Regions from separate parts of the Pseudomonas sp. GW456-L12 genome, predicted to be linked through region 1. Evidence: predicted binding sites of a transcription regulator. Region 1 holds the regulator's gene; each other region holds the start of a gene.

What was found. Region 1 encodes FliA, which starts transcription of late flagellar genes. Its sites were predicted from a motif close to CTAAAGTTTNNNNNNNNNNNGCCGNTAA; they were not measured.
Region 2: a site for FliA is predicted at 3,218-3,245, ahead of flgM (flagellar biosynthesis anti-sigma factor FlgM). Genes of this name have one in related genera too.
Region 3: a site for FliA is predicted at 2,679-2,706, ahead of AC07Y9_RS22185 (flagellar protein MotY). Genes of this name have one in related genera too.

What each region holds. Positions count from the first base shown of each region.
Region 1 covers NZ_JBWKZA010000007.1:257,708-262,927, forward strand. Annotated here, with positions in the region: gene flhF (flagellar biosynthesis GTPase FlhF) at 1-1,297, shown strand, start outside; gene fleN (flagellar synthesis regulator FleN) at 1,416-2,246, shown strand; gene fliA (RNA polymerase sigma factor FliA) at 2,243-2,983, shown strand; gene AC07Y9_RS12120 (chemotaxis response regulator CheY) at 3,144-3,515, shown strand; gene AC07Y9_RS12125 (protein phosphatase CheZ) at 3,545-4,333, shown strand; gene AC07Y9_RS12130 (chemotaxis protein CheA) at 4,346-5,220, shown strand, end outside.
Region 2 covers NZ_JBWKZA010000002.1:354,383-359,602, reverse strand. Annotated here, with positions in the region: gene AC07Y9_RS04140 (MFS transporter) at 60-1,442, shown strand; gene AC07Y9_RS04135 (flagellar brake protein) at 1,500-2,246, opposite strand; gene AC07Y9_RS04130 (flagella synthesis protein FlgN) at 2,342-2,809, opposite strand; gene flgM (flagellar biosynthesis anti-sigma factor FlgM) at 2,860-3,180, opposite strand; gene flgA (flagellar basal body P-ring formation chaperone FlgA) at 3,331-4,092, opposite strand; gene AC07Y9_RS04115 (chemotaxis protein CheV) at 4,165-5,097, shown strand; gene cheR (protein-glutamate O-methyltransferase CheR) at 5,142-5,220, shown strand, end outside.
Region 3 covers NZ_JBWKZA010000020.1:33,852-39,071, forward strand. Annotated here, with positions in the region: gene AC07Y9_RS22175 (response regulator transcription factor) at 1-13, opposite strand, end outside; gene AC07Y9_RS22180 (argininosuccinate synthase) at 363-1,580, opposite strand; gene AC07Y9_RS22185 (flagellar protein MotY) at 1,707-2,615, opposite strand; gene pyrC (dihydroorotase) at 2,772-3,818, shown strand; gene rnt (ribonuclease T) at 3,815-4,489, shown strand; gene AC07Y9_RS22200 (peroxiredoxin) at 4,560-5,162, opposite strand.

The DNA.
Region 1 (5,220 bases):
CGCCGCCGATATGCGTCAGGCCATGAAGCTGGTTCGTGATGAGCTGGGCGCCGACGCCGCCATCATTGGCAATCGCCGCATCGCCGGCGGTGTCGAGCTGACGGCTGCCCTGGATTACAAGCTGTCGGCGCTGGCGCCACGGGTGCCGAACATGGAGCTCGAGGACGAACTGCGCAAGACTCAGTCGCGCATCGTCACCGCCCAGGCCGAACTGAGCCTGCGTGGCGACGGCGATGCCAGCACCAATCGCCAGCTGTTCGCCGGCCTGCCGCTGACCGCCGCCGAGCCGCTGATCGAACCTACATTCAACGAACCCCAGCGCCCGGCCCCGGTAGTCGCTGCACCGGCGGTCGATCAGCGGGCGCTGGACTCGATGCGTTTTGAACTCAATGGCCTGCGCGAGCTGCTGGAAGTCCAGCTCGGCTCCCTGGCCTGGAGCCAGCTGCAAGGCAGCCGGCCCGAGCAGGCCAACCTGTGGCGGCGCCTGCAGCGTATCGGCTTGTCCGGTCCGCTGGCCCGCGACCTGCTGGCGCTGATCACTGAAATCGACGAACCCCGCCAGGCCTGGCGCATGCTCCTGGCCCACCTGGCGCGGATGATCGTGACCCCGGAAGTCGAGCCGCTGGAGGAGGGCGGTGTGATCGCCATGGTCGGCCCCGCCGGCATGGGCAAGACCACCACCCTGGCCAAGCTGGCCGCGCGTTATGTACTCAAGTACGGCGCGCAGAACATCGCGCTGGTGAGCATGGACAGCTACCGCATCGGCGCCCAGGAACAGCTCAAGACCCTGGGCCGGATCCTCAACGTCTCGGTGACCCATGTCGACCCGGGCCAGTCCCTGGCGCAAGCCCTCGATCCGCTGCTGCGCAAGCGTGTGGTGCTGATCGACACCGCCGGCCTGCAAGCCAGCGACCCGGCCCTGCGCATGCAGCTGGAAAGCCTGGCCGGACGTGGCATCCGGGCAAAAAATTATCTGGTCTTGGCAACCACCAGCCAGAAACAGGTTCTAACCGCCGCATACCACAGCTACAAGCGTTGCGGGCTGGCCGGCTGCATCCTGACTAAACTGGATGAAACCGCCAGCCTTGGTGAGGTGTTGAGCCTGGCGATCAGTCATGAACTCCCCGTTGCCTATCTGACCGATGGCCCGCGGATTCCGGACGATCTGCACTTGCCGCGCCGTCACCAGCTGGTCAGTCGTGCGGTGAGCGTGCAGATGCAGGAAGAACCCAGCGAAGAAGCCATGGCTGACATGTTCGCTGACCTCTACCACAACCCGACCAAGCGGGTTGGCTGAGGGAATCATGAAAAGATTGCAATGTACCTACATCGATGGTCTGCCAGGCATTGTTCCGTTGGTGAACGCGCAGCCAGTTATGTGGCCCCGTCTAAGTAAGACAAGGTAAAGAACGAACATGGGCAGCATGCATCCCGTACAGGTGATCGCGGTGACCGGCGGCAAAGGTGGCGTCGGCAAGACTAACGTGTCAGTGAACTTGTCCCTGGCCCTAGCGGAGCTCGGCCGGCGCGTCATGCTGCTGGACGCCGACCTGGGCCTGGCCAACGTCGACGTGCTATTGGGGCTGACCCCCAAACGGACCCTCGCCGACGTGATCGAAGGCCGCTGCGAGCTGCGCGATGTGCTGCTGCAGGGGCCGGGTGGAATCCGTATCGTGCCGGCGGCGTCCGGCACCCAGAGCATGGTTCATCTGAGCCCGGCGCAGCATGCCGGCCTGATCCAGGCTTTCAGCGACATCGGCGACAACCTCGATGTGCTGGTGATCGACACCGCCGCCGGCATCGGCGACTCGGTGGTCAGCTTCGTCCGCGCGGCCCAGGAAGTGTTGCTGGTGGTCTGCGACGAGCCGACCTCGATCACCGACGCCTACGCGCTGATCAAGCTGCTCAACCGCGACTACGGCATGAACCGCTTCCGCGTGCTCGCCAACATGGCGCAGAGCCCACAGGAAGGGCGCAATCTGTTCGCCAAGTTGACCAAGGTCACGGATCGCTTCCTGGACGTGGCCCTACAATATGTCGGCGCCGTGCCTTACGACGAATGCGTGCGCAAGGCCGTGCAAAAGCAGCGTGCGGTCTATGAGGCGTTTCCGCGTTCGAAATGCGCGCTGGCATTCAAGGCCATCGCGCAGAAGGTCGATACCTGGCCGTTGCCGGCCAACCCACGTGGACATCTGGAATTTTTCGTCGAGCGGCTCGTGCATCAAACAGCGGGACCGGTGCTATGAGCGCCAGCGGCTACAACCTTTACAAAAAGTCGGCACGTGACAGCCAGTACGAATTGATCGAGCGCTATGCGCCTCTGGTCAAGCGTATTGCCTATCACTTGCTGGCGCGCCTGCCGGCCAGTGTCCAGGTCGAAGACCTGATCCAGGCCGGGATGATCGGTCTGCTCGAAGTGTCGACCAAGTACGACGCGAGCAAGGGCGCGAGTTTCGAGACCTACGCGGGTATCCGTATCCGTGGTGCGATGCTCGATGAGGTCCGTAAAGGTGACTGGGCGCCGCGTTCGGTACATCGCAATACCCGGATGGTGAGCGATGCCATTCGCGCAATTGAAGCTAAAACCGGTCGTGACGCTAAAGATCATGAAGTTGCGGCCGAACTTCAATTGAGTCTCGACGATTATTACGGGATTTTGAACGACACCTTGGGCAGTCGCCTGTTCAGCTTCGACGACCTGTTGCAGGACGGCGAGCATGAAGGGCTGCATGAGGATGGCGCGAGTGCTCATCTCGAGCCGTCGCGCGACCTGGAGGACGAACGTTTCCAGGCCGCGCTGGCGGACGCGATTGCCAATTTGCCGGAGCGTGAGCGACTGGTCTTGGCGCTGTACTACGACGAAGAGCTGAACCTCAAGGAAATCGGTGAGGTCCTGGGGGTCAGCGAATCGCGGGTCAGCCAGTTACACAGCCAGTGCGCGGCCCGTTTGCGGGGGCGTTTGGGAGAGTGGCGAGCGCGCTGACAGGCAGTGTGGGGGACACTGCGGACGAGACTGGCACGACGTGGCCGGACTTGCGGTGTGTATTCCATGCAGTCGTTGAGTGCTCTGCCTGATTGATTGAATGGCGCGTTCAGGTGCTGGACGCGTTTAAGACTGCTTGGAGGTCGAATTGGACAAGAACATGAAAATCCTCATCGTTGATGACTTCTCAACGATGCGGCGGATCATAAAAAACCTGTTGCGTGACCTGGGCTTCACCAACACGGTCGAGGCTGACGATGGCACCACCGCCATTCCGGTCCTCAACAGTGGGAGCATCGACTTTCTGGTAACGGACTGGAACATGCCCGGCATGACCGGTATCGATCTGCTGCGCCATGTGCGCGCCGATGAAAAACTCAAGCACCTGCCGGTACTCATGGTGACCGCTGAAGCCAAGCGCGAACAGATCATCGAAGCTGCCCAGGCCGGCGTAAACGGTTATGTGGTCAAGCCCTTCACGGCCCAGGCGTTGAAAGAGAAGATCGAGAAGATCTTCGAACGCATCGGTTGAGAGTGGAATCATTCCGCCACGGGGGAGCTATGGAGCACAACGAATCTTCATTGGGCGATTTCGAATCGACCCTGAAAAAACACGCACTCGAACTGGTCGACAGCCTTGAAAAAGGCAAGTTCGGCGAAGCCGTGCAACTGATCCATGAGCTCAACCAGACCCGTGACCGCGGCCTGTACCAGGAGGTCGGCAAGCTCACCCGCGAGCTGCATAGCGCCATCGTCAATTTCCAGATTGACCCGCATATGCCGCAAGCCGAGGAAGTTTCACAGATCACGGATGCCACCGAGCGCCTGTCCTATGTGGTCAGGCTGACCGAGGCCGCGGCCAACCGCACCATGGATCTGGTCGAGAGCGCCACCCCGCTGGTCAATGGCCTGAGCAGCGAAGCCCAGGCCCTGAGCGCCGATTGGGGGCGTTTCATGCGCCGCGAACTGGGCGCCGAGGAATTCCGCGACCTGGCCCGCCGGGTGGACGGTTTCCTGACCCGCAGCGAGCAAGACACGCGCGCGGTATCGAGCAACCTCAACGACATTCTGCTGGCGCAGGACTACCAGGACCTGACCGGTCAGGTGATCAAGCGCGTGACCCAGTTGGTCACCGAAGTCGAGAGCAACCTGCTCAAACTGGTCCTGATGGCCAGCCAGGTCGATCGTTTTGCCGGCATCGAACATGACCGTGAATCGATCCTCGCTGAAAAAGATCCGCAAAAACATCTGGCCAAGGGTGAAGGTCCGCAGATTCATGCCGATAAACGTGAAGACGTTGTATCCGGTCAGGACGATGTCGACGATTTGCTTTCCAGCCTTGGATTCTAGGAGCACCCATACATGAGCTTCGGCGCCGATGAAGAAATCCTTCAGGATTTTCTGGTTGAGGCCGGCGAGATTCTAGAGCAACTGTCCGAACAACTGGTCGAGCTGGAAAGCCGGCCGGACGATGCGGATCTGCTCAACGCAATTTTTCGCGGTTTTCACACTGTAAAAGGGGGCGCCGGCTTCCTCCAGCTCAACGAGCTGGTGGAGTGCTGCCACATCGCCGAGAACGTGTTCGACATCCTGCGCAAGGGTGAGCGTCGCGTCGACGCGGAACTGATGGACGTAGTGCTCGAAGCGCTGGACGCGGTGAACAGCATGTTCGGCCAGGTGCGCGAGCGTACCGAGATCACCGCCGCCACTCCGGAGCTGCTGGCTGCCCTGGCCCGCCTGGCCGAGCCTGCGGGGGCCAAGGAGGTCGCCGCGCCGGTGGCCGACGCTGAGGCAGTTGTTGAAGCCGTTGCCGAGCCGGTCGCCGAACCGACCGAAAGCGAGTCCGGCGATATCACCGACAGCGAGTTCGAGCAGCTGCTCGATTCGCTCAATGCCGCCAAGGCCGAGGCCGAAGCCCCGGCTGCTGTTGCTCCCGCGGCGCCCACCGCCGGCAGCGAAGCGGCCAGCGACGAAATCACTGACGCCGAGTTCGAGTCGCTGCTCGATCAATTGCATGGCAAGGGCCAGTTCGCACCGGATGCGGTGGCCCCTTCGGCCACGGCGCCGGCTGCGGAAAAAGCCGCGGCCAGCGACGAAATCACCGATGACGAGTTCGAAGCCCTGCTGGATCAGCTGCATGGCAAAGGCAACTTTGCGGTCGATGCGCTGGACTCCGCGGTAGCAGCGGCGGTACCGCCGGCTGCGCCAAGCGCGGCCGCCGCCGGTGGCGACCTGAT
Region 2 (5,220 bases), on a different contig from region 1:
CAGTCGGGCTATCGTCCAGATGGCCCGACACTCAATTCAAGGAGCCGCTCGGAACGCCGATGCGCCAAATCTGGAAATCCTTTCGAGCGCTTTATTTCGCCTCGCTGATGATGTTGATCGGCTCGGGCTTACTCAGTACCTACCTGGCGTTGCGCCTGGCCGCCGATCATGTCGACGGGTTATGGGTGGGGGCCTTGATGGCGGCCAACTATTTCGGCCTGGTGCTGGGCGGGAAAATCGGCCACCGCCTGATTGCCCGGGTCGGCCATATCCGTGCCTACGCCACCTGTGCCGGGATCGTCGGCGCGGCGGTGCTGGGGCATGGCCTGGTGGACTGGTTGCCGGCCTGGCTGGTGCTGCGGATGATCGTCGGCCTGGGCATGATGTGCCAGTACATGGTCATCGAAAGCTGGCTCAACGAGCAGGCCGATGCCAAGCAGCGCGGGCTGGTGTTCAGCGGCTATATGATCGCCTCGTATCTGGGGCTGGTCCTGGGGCAGTTGATTCTGGTCATGCACCCGGCCCTCGGGCTTGAGTTGCTGATGCTGGTGGCCCTGTGTTTTGCCCTGTGCCTGGTGCCGGTGGCCATGACCCGGCGTATTCACCCTGCGCCTTTGCATCCGGCGCCCATGGAACCACGCTTCTTTATCAAGCGCGTTCCGCAGTCGCTGAGTACGGTGCTCGGGTCGGGGCTGATTGTCGGTTCGTTCTATGGTCTGGCACCGCTGTATGCCTCCCAGCAGGGCTTGAGTACCGAGCAGGTCGGCCTGTTCATGGGGAGCTGCATTTTTGCCGGGCTGGTGGTGCAGTGGCCATTGGGATGGCTGTCCGACCGTTATGACCGGGCCCTGCTGATTCGCTGCTTTGCCTGCTTCCTGGCGGTCGTGGCCTTGCCGTTGGCGATTCTGCCCCAGGTGCCACTGGAGGTGCTGTTCGCCCTGGGGTTCCTCTGTTCGCTGGTGCAGTTCTGTCTGTACCCGCTGGCGGTGGCGTTCTCCAACGACCATGTCGAAGGCGATCGGCGGGTCTCGCTGACGGCGATGCTGCTGGTGACCTATGGCGTCGGGGCCAGTGTCGGGCCTTTGGTGGCGGGGGTGCTGATGAAGTTGTTCGGCAGCCAGATGCTCTATGCATTCTTCAGTTTCTTTGCCCTGGTACTGGTCTGGCGCATCCGGCCGAAAGCCGTGACCAACCTGCATCAGGTCGATGATGCGCCGCTGCATCACGTGGCGATGCCGGACAGCATGTCCAGTTCGCCATTGGTGGCCGCGCTCGATCCGCGGGTCGATGAGCAAGTGGTGCAGGATCAGATGCAACAGACCAGCGCACCGGAAGCCGAGCCTCCGGTCGAGACGCCGGCCACGGATGAGGTGGAGGCTGAGGAGCCGGTAGTGAAGCCGGATGAACCAGGGCCGGACCAGTTCAGTGGGGCCAGGCCCTAGAAACGCAAAACGGGCAGCCCCGCAAGGGACTGCCCGTTTTTTATCGACGCTCGAATCTCAGAGGTCGTCTTTGTCGAAGCGCCGGGCTTCGCGTTGCAGCTGATAGACGAAGCGCTCGACCTGGCGTTGAACCAGGCCGCTCATGTTGTGAAAGCGCACACCGGCGAAAGTCGTGTCGATCTTCTCTTCGTGGTGCAGGTAACGCAGTTCCACTGGTGCAGTCATGCTGCCGAAGGGCAGGGCGGCGATAAAACGCTCGTAGACCTGGCCCAGTTGCAGGCGGCCGGAGATGTCGCCCTCGAAGCGCAGCTTGCAGCCGGTGGCGGAGATATCCAGCAGCTTGCCGGCGATCGGCGCCTTGAGTTTTTCGCCGCCCAGTTCGATGTTGACCAGTTGGGCCAGCTTCAGGGCTGCGCGAAAGGCATTGCGGCGCTGGTGATAGACCACTTCGTCTGGCAGGGTGCCGCGGTAGCATCGCCCACCATTGGATTCGTCGATAGTCGGGATGCCATTGCTTTCCCAGGCGATGCGCACGCCTTCGTGAAAGCCTTCGACGCGAAACGGTTCGCCGGCGAGCATGAAGCGTTCGCCATCGCGGGGGATCATTTCGTCCAGGGCAATCATGTTGCTGTCACGATCGATCTCGACCAGATAGCTTTGAAAGCGCTGGCTGCGTTCGTGGAAAGTGATGATCAGCGGGTCATGGCTGTCTTGCAGCAAGCGCAGCGTGGAGTTGATTTCCAAGGGGGTGGTCAGCACCTTGGGTGGCTGTGGCGCATCTTCTGCGTTTACGGCATTGAACACGGTTCATCAATCTCCAGACAAAATACGACTACACGCAATAGCTGGCATTTTGCCAGCATGTTCCGCGACTTGATAGGGCGCGCTCATCTCTGGGGTCAAGCCTGGCTAAGCGGGCGAGGCTTGGCCAGCTTGGCGGTTGAGCCGCGGGCATCATAGAGGGCTGGAGGCTCGCCACCGGTGAGGATTTTCAACTGATTGGCGGTGGTGGCCTGCTGAACCTGGATCGAGCGACCGTTGAGTTCGTTCGCCGCCTGGCAATCGGCAAGCATTTGGGTCAGCACGTCACTCTGGGCCAGTAACTGGTCACCAATCGAGGAGTGACTGGCCAACTGTTCCAGGCCGGCGCGGCTGGCAGGAAGGTTCAGGCTGGCGAGGAGTTCGCTGCGTTTGCGGCCATGCTGCTCGAGCAAAATGATCAGGGCTTGCTTCTGCGCGAGAATCTCTTCCAGCAGCGGCATGTCGCGACCGTGCAGGGCTAGGGATTCGGTGCGCAGCAATTCCAGCAATTGTTGAGCTGGAGCAAAGTCGTCGGTGATCAGTTGCAGCAAATTAGTGTCGTGCATGTATGGCCTTGGGTTTTAAGCGTCCAAAAAACTGGCGCAGGCCTTATTGGCTAGCGCTGGGCTTCGAAATTAAGCAGTTTGCTGGCTACACGGTTGCTGTCGACTTTATAGCTGCCATCGGCAATCGCTTGCTTCAACTCGGCCACGCGGGCGTTGTCGACGGCAGGCTGGTCGCGCAGCTTGTCAGTGATCTTCTGCAACTGTTGAGCCTCATTACTGAGGTGTACCGACTCCCCGCTGGTGCTGGCCTGTTCGGCCGGAGCGTTCAGCGGCGCGGATTTGTCGGCGTCGCCGGTTTCCTTGCTGGCGCTGGTGCGCGTGCTGCCGGTGAGTGAGGGAGAGCTGTTTAAACGGCTGAAATCGATGACCATGGTAAAAAAACCTCTGGGTATTTGGACGCTTGACTTGTTTTCGGCAATACGCCGGAAAACTTTAGGCTCAAATATCGATAAGCCCGCACGCGCCGCTGTTGCCCTGCATGGGCCACAGTTTAGGGGGCAACAGTGCACAGCGCCAGTCGTCTACATGGCGACTTCCACCTGTCCCGGCGCGGTGATCCGCGCTTTGATGACCCGTTGTGAATTGAGGTTCTTGACCCGGATCTGCTCGCTCATACCGCCATTGGACAAGGCTTCACCGGGCATTTTCACGTTCAGCGTGCCGCTACGGGCAGAGATCACCACCTGATCGCCCTTGCGTACCACTTCCGCCTGTTCCAGGTGAACCAGGGTGACGAGTTGGTCGGCGACCATTGGTCGGACAAGCTTCTGCCCAATGGCCTGGTCCACTGAAGTCAGATAGCCCTGGTTGATCTGGCCGATATCGCGCTCGCGCAGCATCACGTCTTCGGGGCTGATGATGCCGGTGCGCTTGAGTGGCCGGGTGGTGGTCACCACCTCGCGGAACAGCTTGACCTGGGCGGGCACGAATACGGTCCAGGGCGAGGCGCCGTCGCAACGGACGCGAACGGTCACGCGTCCCAGCGGCTGTGCCGGGCTTTCCAGGGTCGCTGTCAATTCCTTGTCGCAATGCGGCATGCGCAGCCGCGGGTCGAGCTGATTGACCTGGATCTCGTAGCGCCCAGGCGTTTGACTGGTTTCCAGATAGTCTTCTACGGTGAATTCAAGAAACCCCTGAGTGACGCCGATAAGTAGATCAGGCAGGGTTACCGAGTCAGCAACGGCAGGATGGCCAGGGTTTAAAAAAAACAAAGCCGACAGCCCGTACAGCAATCTGCGGTAGTTTGATGTCAGGCGTCGGGAAAATGTCGTTTTGGCGTTCATAACAGTTAAAAAGCAAGCGCCGTGCCGTTTAGCGATGAGCGCGTCGGATCTTAAGCTTTGGGGAGTCTGGGCATGGCTGGTGTAATGGATTCGGTGAACCAGCGCACGCAACTGGTAGGGCAGAATCGCCTTGAGCTGTTGTTGTTCCGTCTCGACGGGCAGCAGCTCTACGGGATCAACGTATTCAAGGTTCGGGAGGTGCTGCAATGCCCCAAACTGACGTTGATGCCCAAATCCAGTCCTGTGGTGTGCGGTGTCGCGAATATTCGAGGGGCGACCATTCCGATCCTGGACCTGGCGATGGCCACCGGTTCAGGCGGGTTGCAGGATCTGAGCAACCCCTTTGTCATCATCACTGAGTACAACACCAAGACCCAGGGGTTTCTGGTGCGGTCGGTCGAGCGCATCGTCAACATGAACTGGGAGGAGATCCATCCGCCACCCAAGGGGACGGGGCGCGATCACTACCTGACGGCGGTGACGCGGGTGGACAATCAGTTGGTGGAAATCATCGACGTCGAGAAGGTGCTGGCCGAGGTCGCGCCGACGCCCGAGACCATTTCGGTAGGCGTGGTGGATGTCGAGACTCAGCACAAGGCTGTTTCACTGCGGGTGCTGACAGTCGATGACTCGTCGGTGGCGCGCAAGCAGGTCACGCGTTGCCTGCAGACCGTGGGGGTCGAGGTGGTGGCCTTGAACGACGGTCGACAGGCGCTGGATTACCTGCGCAAGCTGGTCGACGAGGGCAAGAAACCTGAAGAAGAGTTTCTGATGATGATCTCCGACATCGAGATGCCGGAGATGGACGGCTACACCCTCACGGCCGAAATACGCAACGATCCACGCATGCAAAAGCTGCACATCATCCTGCATACTTCGTTGTCAGGTGTATTCAATCAGGCGATGGTGAAGAAGGTCGGTGCCGATGACTTCCTTGCCAAGTTTCGTCCTGATGACCTGGCATCCCGGGTTGTCGACCGGATCAAAGCAGCAGATAACAGCTAGGGATATCCATCCCTGGCGGTCACACGATTTAAGAGGCGGCATCATTGTCTACGGGTAATTTGGATTTCGAACAGTTCCGGGTGTTCCTGGAAAAAGCCTGTGGGATCTTGCTGGGTGAGAACA
Region 3 (5,220 bases), on a different contig from region 1:
AAACTTTCTTCATGGGTAAGTCCAGAGTCCGCTATTGGTTTTTCAAGCAAACACCATAACCCAGTCATTTGGCCCGTGGCATGGCCATGCCCTGGGCCAGCATCGCCCCGAGAAGTTCCTTACAAACAATACGGATTTGCCCTACAAGGAAAAATTGAACGTCGCCCCCTATATATAACTACTCCTGACTTTCCTACACTTCGTATTGAAAAGAACAGACTGAAAGATAATCGAGACCCCATTGAAACAATGGCCAGTGGAAACTTTTAGTTATGGTCTCCAGACACCCGCTTGATCGATTAAAACATCAGGCATAAAAAAGCCCCGCTCATGGCGGGGCTCTTTTAAAACGACTCAAGGCATCAGAACAGAGTCCGACCCTTGTTGGCCGCAATACGCATGCGCAGGGCATTGAGCTTGATGAAGCCAGCCGCATCCGCCTGGTTGTAGGCGCCGCCGTCTTCTTCGAAGGTCGCAATGTTGGCATCGAACAGCGACTCATCGGACTTGCGACCGGTGACGATCACATTGCCCTTGTACAGCTTCAGGCGAACCACGCCGTTCACGTGGGCCTGGGAGGCGTCGATCATCTGTTGCAGCATCAGACGCTCAGGGCTCCACCAGTAGCCGGTGTAGATCAGGCTGGCGTACTTGGGCATCAGCTCGTCTTTCAGGTGAGCGACTTCACGATCCAGGGTGATCGATTCGATCGCCCGGTGAGCGCGCAGCATGATGGTGCCGCCAGGGGTTTCGTAGCAGCCGCGGGACTTCATGCCGACATAGCGGTTTTCCACGATGTCCAGACGACCGATGCCGTTTTCACCGCCGATGCGGTTCAGGGTCGCCAGCACGGTGGCCGGGGTCATCTCGACGCCGTCGATCGCCACGATGTCGCCATTGCGATAGGTCAGCTCGATGTAGGTCGGGGTGTTGGGAGCCTTCTCCGGGGAGACAGTCCAGCGCCACATGTCTTCTTCGTGCTCGGTCCAGGTGTCTTCCAGCACGCCGCCTTCATAGGAGATGTGCAGCAGGTTGGCATCCATCGAGTACGGGGATTTCTTCTTGCCGTGACGCTCGATCGGGATCGCGTGCTTCTCGGCATAGTCCATCAGTTTCTCGCGGGACAGCAGGTCCCACTCACGCCAGGGAGCAATCACTTTCACCCCTGGTTTCAAGGCGTAGGCGCCCAGCTCGAAACGAACCTGGTCGTTGCCCTTGCCGGTAGCGCCGTGGGAAATGGCGTCGGCACCGGTTTCGTTGGCGATCTCGATCAGGCGCTTGGCGATCAACGGACGAGCGATGGAGGTACCCAGCAGGTACTCACCTTCGTAAACGGTGTTGGCGCGGAACATCGGGAAAACGAAATCGCGGACGAACTCTTCGCGCAGATCGTCGATGTAGATCTCTTTCACGCCCATGGCTTGCGCCTTGGCACGTGCAGGTTCGACCTCTTCGCCCTGACCCAGGTCAGCGGTGAACGTCACCACTTCACAGTTATAAGTATCCTGCAGCCACTTGAGGATCACCGAAGTGTCCAGGCCGCCGGAATACGCCAGAACGACCTTGTTTACGTCCGCCATGCCATCACTCCACGGGGTTCTACGGAAAGCCGTCAAGTCTACCGATCAACGCGGATAATTTACAGAGGCGCGACAGCTTATGACGACGAAGCGACAGATTATGTCGAGCGGGCGACGACAGCCGTTTCAGGAAGTCGCCGCGGCATTGGCGGGGGCAGCGGCCTGGGGTGCCGGTTTCTCTGCGACCGGGACACGTTGCAGCTGTACGTTGACCCGACGATTCTTCGCCCGGTTCGCCGCATTGGTGTTGGGCGCCAACGGGTAGCGCTCACCGTGGAAACGCATCTCGATCTGCGACTCGGGAATGCCATTGGCCTTGAAGAACTCCATCACCGCCAGCGCCCGGCGCCGCGACAGGTCACGGTTGGTCAAGCGGTTGCCGCTGTTGTCCGAGTGGCCATCGAGCTGGATGTGATTGACCGTCGGATCGGCCTTGAGAAACTCGAGCATCACCTGCAGCCTGGCCTTGGCTTTGGCGTCCAGGTCGATGCCGCCGCCGGGGAAGCCGACCTCGGATTGCCTGACCTGATCGAAGTTCTGCGGCAACAACTTGGCGACACAGCGTTGGTAATCGCCATACGCCTTGCTGAACTTGACCGGCAACAAGCGCACCTCGGACACCCCACCCTCGCGGGAGTAGTGGCGAACCACCGGGCTGCGCCCATCCATCAATCCACCGATCAGTCGCCCGGCCTGCAGTTGCGAACTGTTGAACAGCACATCGCCGCTGCCGAGCCGTACCGACCCCAGGTTGATGTCGCCCCGCCCCGGCTGCCACGGCGCGGCCGCCGCGAGCAGCGTGGCCGAACCGCCAGCGAGCATCGGGTTGTAGGCCTTGAGGCGAAAGGTCGCCTGCTCGCCGGCGCGACGCACGAACTCCCCGGAACCGAAATCGGTGATCGGCTGGCTCAGACGGCACTCGAATTTATCGCCTTCGACCGTCCACTCAATGCTCTCCAGACGGGTCTGGAAAGTCAGCGCCATCGCGGGAAGGCAGGCGAACACACTGAGCAAGGCTAGATAACGCTGGCGCACGGGAGGCTCCACTGACTTGTACATCACGAAAATCGAAATGCCTGTTTACGGCATACCTTCGGGATATCGGAAGCTTCACGCAAAACTTGATAGCGAGTGCCTGGAAGAGTCTTTTCCGGTAGCATTCACTGGAGTTTGACCCGCCTGGAATCCCCAATGTCCGACCGCCTGACCCTGCTGCGTCCCGACGACTGGCATATTCATCTTCGCGATGGTGCCGTGTTGACCAATACTGTCGCGGATGTCGCGCGCACCTTTGGCCGCGCCATCATCATGCCTAACCTGGTACCTCCAGTGCGCAACGCCGCTGAAGCCGATGCCTATCGCCAGCGCATTCTCGCTGCGCGGCCGGCCGGCAGCCGCTTCGAGCCGCTGATGGTGCTCTACCTTACCGATCGCACCCAGCCCGAAGAAGTTCGCGCGGCCAAGGCCAGTGGTTTCGTCCATGCCGCCAAGCTCTACCCGGCCGGTGCGACCACCAATTCGGACTCGGGCGTCACCAGCATCGACAAGATCTTCCCGGCGCTGGAGGCCATGGCCGAAGTCGGCCTGCCGCTGCTGATCCACGGTGAAGTCACCCGCGGTGAAGTCGACGTGTTCGACCGCGAGAAGCTGTTCATCGACGAGCACATGCGCCGTGTCGTCGAGCGCTTCCCGACGCTCAAAGTGGTGTTCGAACACATCACCACCCGTGACGCCGTGCAGTTCGTCAACGAGGCCTCGGCCAACGTTGGCGCGACCATCACCGCCCATCACCTGCTGTACAACCGCAACCACATGCTGGTTGGCGGCATTCGCCCGCACTTCTATTGCCTGCCGATTCTCAAGCGCAACGTGCACCAGGAAGCGCTGCTCGACGCTGCCGCCAGCGGCAGCCAGAAGTTCTTCCTCGGCACCGACTCCGCGCCCCACGCCCAGCATGCCAAAGAAGCGGCCTGCGGCTGTGCCGGCTGCTACACCGCCTATGCCGCGATCGAGTTGTACGCCGAAGCCTTCGAACAGCGCAACGCGCTGGACAAGCTGGAAGCCTTTGCCAGCCTCAACGGCCCACGCTTCTACGGCCTGCCGGCCAACACCGATCGCATCACCCTGGTTCGTGAAGAATGGACCGCCCCTGCCAGCCTGCCTTTCGGCGAGCTGACCGTCATCCCGCTGCGCGCCGGTGAAAAACTGCGCTGGCGCCTGCTGGAGGAACACGCGTGAGTGAAGACCATTTCGACGACGAGCAGGACGGTCACAACGGTGGTGGCTCGCGTCATCCAATGGCGGCACGCTTTCGTGGTTACCTGCCGGTAGTCGTCGACGTTGAAACCGGTGGTTTCAACTCGGCCACCGACGCCTTGCTGGAAATTGCCGCGACCATCATCGGCATGGACGAAAAGGGCTTCGTGTTCCCCGAGCACACCCTGTTTTTCCGGGTAGAGCCTTTCGAAGGCGCCAACATCGAGGCCGCGGCGCTGGAGTTCACCGGGATCAAGCTCGACCATCCGCTGCGCATGGCCGTCAGTGAAGAAACCGCGCTGAACGATATCTTCCGCAGCGTGCGCAAGGCCCTGAAGGCCAACGGCTGCAAGCGCGCGATCCTGGTCGGGCACAACAGCAGCTTCGACCTGGGCTTCCTCAACGCGGCTGTCGCGCGCTTGGACATGAAGCGCAACCCGTTTCATCCGTTCTCCAGCTTCGACACCGCGACGCTTGCCGGCCTGGCTTATGGCCAAACCGTGCTGGCCAAGGCGTGCCAGGCTGCCGATATCGACTTCGATGGCCGTGAGGCACACTCCGCCCGCTACGACACCGAGAAGACTGCCGACCTGTTCTGCGGCATCGTCAATCGCTGGAAGGAAATGGGCGGCTGGCAAGACTTCAACGACTGATACCGTCACTGAACGACCGCGCATAAAAAAACCGGCCCTGGGGCCGGTTTTTTTATGCGTGAAGCGCGGCTTACAGCTTGCCGGCGTTCTCGCTCAGGTAAGCAGCAACGCCTTCTGGCGAAGCAGTCATACCCTTGTCGCCTTTCTTCCAGTTGGCCGGGCAGACTTCGCCGTGCTCTTCGTGGAACTGCAGAGCGTCGACCAGACGGATCAGCTCTTCCATGTTACGACCCAGCGGCAGGTCGTTGACGATCTGCGAACGAACGACACCTTTGTCGTCGATCAGGAACGCGCCACGGAAAGCCACGCCGCCTTCGGACTCAACGTCGTAGGCCTTGGCGATGTCGTGCTTCATGTCGGCAGCCATGATGTACTGGACCTGACCAATGCCACCGGCATTGATCGGGGTGTTGCGCCAGGCGTTGTGGGTGAAGTGCGAGTCGATCGAAACAGCGATCACTTCAACGTTGCGTGCCTTGAAGTCAGCCATACGGTGGTCCAGGGCGATCAGCTCGGACGGGCAGACGAAGGTGAAGTCCAGCGGGTAGAAGAACACCAGGCCGTATTTGCCTTTGATGGCCGAGGACAGGGTGAAGCTGTCGACGATTTCGCCATTGCCGAGAACGGCGGGAACGGTGAAGTCAGGGGCTTGTTTGCCTACGAGTACGCTCATTGGATATCTCCTGGTGTGATCGAATGAAGAATGAGATCCAGCCCAGTTTGCCGCCGCC